Regions from separate parts of the Marinobacter salarius genome, predicted to be linked through region 1. Evidence: predicted binding sites of a transcription regulator. Region 1 holds the regulator's gene; the other holds the start of a gene.
What was found. Region 1 encodes LexA, which represses DNA repair genes until DNA is damaged. Its sites were predicted from a motif close to CTGTNTNNNNANACAG; they were not measured.
Positions count from the first base shown of each region.

Region 2: the regulator LexA is predicted to act here: its motif matches at 1,622-1,637, upstream of recN (DNA repair protein RecN).

Region 1 is NZ_CP136693.1:2,364,755-2,367,870, reverse strand. It holds gene R1T46_RS10945 (DUF6586 family protein) at 1-477, shown strand; gene R1T46_RS10940 (hypothetical protein) at 529-789, shown strand; gene R1T46_RS10935 (cell division inhibitor SulA) at 793-1,281, opposite strand; gene lexA (transcriptional repressor LexA) at 1,369-1,977, opposite strand; gene R1T46_RS10925 (amidoligase family protein) at 2,155-3,116, shown strand, end outside.
Region 2 is NZ_CP136693.1:1,600,869-1,603,984, forward strand. It holds gene recN (DNA repair protein RecN) at 1-1,573, opposite strand, end outside; gene grpE (nucleotide exchange factor GrpE) at 1,820-2,425, shown strand; gene dnaK (molecular chaperone DnaK) at 2,536-3,116, shown strand, end outside.

The DNA.
Region 1 (3,116 bases):
ATGGCGTCACAGTGGCACTCATTGGTTTCCCAGAAAATATTCCTGGCTCGCAACCTGTTGGGGCAACTGGAAAACAGCGACAGCGTTCCAGCGAAAGAAGCGCTATTGCAAGGGACCATCGAGCTGGCACTCAGGGCTCGAAAACTGGTGCTGGTGATGATCGCCAGAATGTATCAGCACCAACATAGCCAGCCTGATGACCTTGAGGCACTGGGTGAGCTGATCGGAACCCACAGCCCGGAAATAGCCGAACTGAATCAGTTGGCCAATGACGGGCGAAGTTGGTGGAATCACCTCGAACAACTTGAGCGGTATCAGGGCAATCCACCGATGGCGCGAAAAACGGTCAGCAGTGAAAACGTGATTGCCGTTGCAGCTGACACCGGCCCGGATCGCTCAAAACAGGCCCTGGCAACCACTCTGGGCGCGATGAAACACTTTATCGATATCCTCGAGGACCGGCACAGCGAGTGGTAAAGAACCTCGCCGTTGCCGAAGCCAACGGGAATGAACTGAAAGGCTAGCTTAATGTCACCATCGTTTTTCGAAATCGTACAACTGAGCAACGGAGACTATGCGCTTCGCCGTATCGACGACGACAGTGCACCGCTGGTGCAGATATCATTTTCGACGGAAGCCAGGGAGATGATGGAAGACCGGGACATGAACGTTGCCAAAGCTATGATTGCGGCCGGCATTGAAGCGGTCGGTAACGTTGCCCATGATATTGACTGGGAAGACGAAGAGCCGGACGCCCAAGACATCCGGCCCTCCTATACACTTCACTGACGATCAGCGCTGGCGCAGCACCACACCATGGCTGTTACCCCGGGCCGAAGCCTGTTCCAATGATGCGAGCGCTTCACGTCCGAGTTTGTGCGTCCACATGACTACTGCGTGACAGGTGCCAGCGCTCAGCGCCCGCTCGGCAAGCTCCCCGGCCGGATAATCTGGAGTGGACCTCAACACCAACAACTCGCCCGCAACGATGCCACGCATGGTCTGCCACTTACTGACGAGGCTTTGGGGCGGATCAATCCAGGCTAACCAACGCTTTTCCTGATTCAACTGCGTGAGCATAGGCAGCAATAGCTGGAAGTTTTCAACCTGCCCTTCCGGCAGAATGATCTCTGTGACATTGCCTGCCGGTTTGGCTGGGCGACTCCTGGCAGTAGGCGCCCTGGCAGTATCACGGCCGCTTATACCGGCAACCTCTGAAGCGACAAACCTGCCGCCTCCGTGAGCATAGGCCAGATTCTGATTAAAGCTGAGTTGTTCCATGATAAGCCTCACCTGCCGTTAAGCCGCGTCCGCGGTGTTCAACACTCAACGAAACACAGCCGGATATGTCCGGACACCCTGGGGGTGTCAGTGAAGGTCCGAGCGCCGTATAACCCCGACGCCGAGCCCCTCAATGAAGAGTTCCTGTTCTGTCAGATCCACTTCTATGGGTTCAAATTCCTCATTCTCGGCGATCAAATACACTTTCGAGCCTTCCTTACGGAATCGCTTGACCGTGACTTCCTCACCCACCCTCGCCACAACCACCTGGCCGTTGTGCACATCGTGGGTTCGGTGCACCGCCAGCAGGTCGCCGTCAAGGATGCCAATGTCCTTCATACTCATGCCGCGTACCCTGAGCAAATAATCCGCCGAGGGCGAAAAAAATTCAGGCTGCAGGGTGCAATGATCTTCGATATGTTCCTGTGCCAGTATCGGACTGCCGGCCGCTACCTGACCGATCACCGGCAAACCAAGGTCAGCCTCTACATCGGGAAGACGTATTCCCCGGCTGGCTCCCGGCACCATCTCGATCGCTCCCTTTCGGGCCAGCGCCCGCAGATGTTCTTCTGCGGCATTGGCAGAACGAAATCCAAGTTCTGCGGCAATTTCTGCACGGGTCGGCGGATACCCGGTCTCGTCAAGGTAGCGACGAATAATATCCAGTACCTGTGTCTGCCTAGCTGTCAGCTTCATTTAGGTTGCCCCGGTTAGCCCTGTTTTTATATACAGTGGTTTGACTATATACAGTGTTTTATCCAGTGTAAACCCTGTAAACGCAATTTTTCCTTAAGCCGGACTGAATGGCGGTCCACCGCGCCTTGGCGCATGACTGTGTTAAGGTGATCACAACCAAATTAGGGAGTCGCTTGAATGAGCAACAGATGTAGGTTACCGGACATCCTCAAGACGGATGACGGCAAGGAACGCAGAGTTGGCGTTGAAATTGAGTTGTCCGGCCTCGGTTACGAAGATCTTGTCTCGCTGTCCGCAAAACTGCTGGGAGGCACTGGAAGATCTGTTGCGCGCTATGTGTCCGAGGTTGAAACGGAACTCGGTGACTTTACCATCGAACTGGATTCAGACCCGATCAAGGACCTTGATCTGGCAGACGAGCGTCTTCCCGAGTCCGTCAGGGAACTTGGCGGTCAAGCCATGAGCGTGATCGACGCAGCCGCCGAGAAAATCGTGCCTCTGGAAATCGTCAGTCCTCCGCTGGCTTTCAGTAAGCTGGAACGTATAGAGACACTTTGCGATGAGCTTCGCAGAGCCGGCGCACTGGGCAGCCGGGAGGCGCTCTATTACGCCTTCGGTTTGCAATTGAATCCGGAGCTACCAGACCTCAGTGCCACAACGCTGGTTCGCTACCTACAGGCCTTCGCTGCTCTCTATGAATGGCTGAAGGCACGCCACCAGATTGATTTCAGCCGTAAGCTGACCAGCTACATTGAGCCATGGAGCAGCACCTACATTGACCTTCTGATTTCCGAGGATTATGCGCCAGACATGGAGAAATTGATGCGGGACTACCTGCATTACAACCCTACCCGGAACAAGGCTCTGGACCTTCTCCCGCTGTTCGCACACCTGAACAGCGGTTTACTGGCAGAATACGTTGAGGATGAACGCATCAAAAGCCGGCCAACACTGCATTACCGGCTACCCGACTGCGACATTGATAACCCTGACTGGCATTTTTCCACGGTTTGGAATGACTGGGTTGTGTTGGAACAACTGGTGGCCAACGCTGATGACTTATCAAAACTGGTTACGGAGTTTCGCAACAGTCGCAAACTGAGCCTCCACAACCTGACCCACAGCTGGATAGACACGTC
Region 2 (3,116 bases), 760 kb from region 1:
CATTGTCGTCCAGTGACTCAATCTTCGAGTAGGTGGCGTCTGATTCCGTAAACTTGCTGACGAACAGGTGCTGATGGCACTGGGCTGCTACCTGGGCAAGATGCGTGACGCACAGCACCTGCCCATTACTGCCCAGGCTGCGAAGCAGGCGACCAACCACTTCTGCGGTGCCGCCGCCAATGCCCACATCCACTTCGTCAAAGACCAGTGTTGGTGTGGTGGAGGTTTGCGCAACCACCACCTGAATGGCGAGGCTGATGCGTGAGAGTTCGCCGCCCGAGGCCACCTTGGCCAGCGGACGTGCGGGTTGGCCCGGGTTGGCGCTGACCAGGAATTCAATGTCTTCCAGGCCGTGGGGCGCAGGCTCGTCCCCCTTGTTTCGGCTCAGATGGGTTACGAACTGGACCGCTGGCATGCTCAGTTGGGCGAGTTCCTCCGCGATGCGCTGATCGAGGTTGGCAGCAGCCTGTTGGCGAGCGTTCGACAGCTCGGTGGCCAGTGTATTGAAGTGGCTTCGCTGTTCTTCCAGTTCCGCTTCCAGCTTCTCAACGCTGCCCTCGCCGTCGTCCAGCGATGCCAACTCGGCGCTCAGGCTCTGGTGGAATTCCGGGAGAGTCTCCGGTGTGATGCGGTGCTTGCGGGCCATCTGGTAAATAGCGCTCAGGCGCTCTTCCACTTCGGCCAGTCGGGCTGGGTCGGCGTCGTAATCTTCCACAAAGTGGCGCAGGTTGTCGCCAGCCTCGGTGATCTGAATCTGGGCCTCATTCAGCATCTGGATAGTTTCCGTCAGTGCCGGTACTTCCACCGGTAACTGCTCCAGTTGCTGTAATGCCTGGCGCACCAGATCCGCTGCGCTATTGTCATCTTCCGTGCACAGAAGGGTAGCCTGATGGCTATTGTGTAACACCGTGTCGGCATGGCTGAGCTGTTCCTGCTCTTTCTCCAGCTCTATCTGCTCTCCGTCTTCCAGCGCCAGGCGGTCCAGTTCTTCCACTTGGTAGCGAAGCAACTGCAGGCGGGCTTCTGCCTCATCGGCATTCTGCTGGCGTTCGGTCAGCCGCTGTCGGGTTTTGTGCCAGGCTTTCCACGCATCCCTGGTTTGCGCTCCCAGCGCTTCTGCGCCGGCAAATTCGTCCAGCAGTTTGCGGTGGGTCTCCTTGCGTAGCAGGGACTGATGTTGATGCTGGCTGTGGATGTCCATCAGGGCGCTGCCCAGGTCCTTTAGGTGGGCGAGGGGGCAGGGCTGGCCGTTGATGTAGGCACGAGAGCGGCCGTCCTTGCTGATCACTCGGCGCAGGATGCACTCGTTGTCGTCGTCGAGCTCATGGTTTTCCAGCCATTGCCGGGCTTCGGCAATGCGGGACACGTCGAAGGTGGCGGTGATGTCGGCGCGTTTGGCACCGTGGCGCACGGCACCAGCGTCGGAACGCCCGCCCATGGCCAGGCCGAGGGCGTCCAGGACAATGGATTTGCCGGCACCGGTCTCTCCGGTCAGTGCCGTCATACCCTTTCCAAACTGAAGTTCGACCCGCTCGGCAATGGCGTAATTGGAAACGGTGAGCTGTGTGAGCATGCAGAGGTCCTCCGCTCGATTCCTGAATACTGTGATTACATACAGTGACTGTGAATATATACAGGGTTTTTCCAGTTTGCAAACATCGCCTGGCGAATTTGTGAACGAATGAGGTGCGCAACGGTTGAAACATTCGATACGGGCCCCATATCCGTTCGCAAACATGTTTTTTCCGGCCTCTGGCGGTCGGAAACCAAACGTTAACCGGCCGGTCGTCTGGCCGCCGACGATCAAGCAGGAGTAGTCATGAGCGCTGACGAGAATCGTAACGAACAGGTGGAAGAAGAGCTGAAAGACGCTGCGGAAGCCGCTCCCGAAGAAGAAACGGCGACGGAAGACAGTGCCGAAGCCGGCCCGGAAAGCGAAATTGAGGCCCTGAAGGCCCAGGCGCAGGAGTTTCAGGAGCAGATGTTGCGGTCCCAGGCGGAGATGCAGAATGTTCGCCGCCGCGCTGAAATCGATGTGGAAAAAGCCCACAAATTTGCGCTGGAGAAGTTTGTGAAGGAGCTCCTGCCGGTCGCTGACAGCCTGGAAAAGGCGGTTGAAAGCACTGAGGGGCATGAAAATGCCGGCGAACTGGTGGCCTCTATTCGTGAAGGGGTCGAGATGACCCTCAATCTGTTCATGGGTAGCCTCGGCAAGTTCAATGTGGTTCAGCTTAACCCCGTGGGTGAGCCGTTTGACCCCCAGCAGCATGAGGCCATGTCCATGGTGCCGGCGCCTGATGCCGAGCCCAACAGTGTCGTGGCTGTGGTCCAAAAGGGCTACACCCTGAATGACCGCCTTGTTCGCCCCGCGATGGTGGTGGTCGCCAAGGCCGCAGACGCGCCAAAAATCGATGAGCAGGCTTGAAAAGCAGATTAAAGCGCCAATATAGCCAGTAAACAGGCGGCGCACCGGGACTCCGGGGCAACTTTTAAGGCAGCCGGAACTGAATTGAACAACCGAATTGGAGCAATTGCATGAGTAAGATCATTGGTATCGACCTGGGAACCACAAACTCCTGTGTAGCCATTATGGATGGCGACAAGGTCAAGGTTATCGAAAACGCCGAAGGTGATCGCACTACCCCGTCCATCGTGGCGTATACCGAAGACGGTGAAACGCTGGTAGGTCAATCTGCCAAGCGCCAGGCGGTCACCAATCCGAACAACACCCTGTACGCCATCAAGCGTCTGATCGGTCGTCGCTTTGAAGACGACGTGGTCCAGAAAGACATCAAGATGGTGCCCTACAAGATCGCCAAGGCAGACAACGGTGATGCCTGGGTCGAAGTGAAGGGCGAGAAGATGGCGCCGCCGCAGGTGTCTGCGGAAATCATCAAGAAAATGAAGAAAACCGCAGAAGACTATCTGGGCGAGAAAGTGACCGAAGCGGTTATCACCGTGCCGGCCTACTTCAACGACAGCCAGCGCCAGGCCACCAAAGACGCCGGTAAAATTGCTGGTCTGGACGTGAAGCGGATCATTAACGAGCCGACTGCAGCCGCTCTGGCTTATGGCCTGGACAAGAAGAGCGGCGACCGTACTGTCGCCGTTTACGA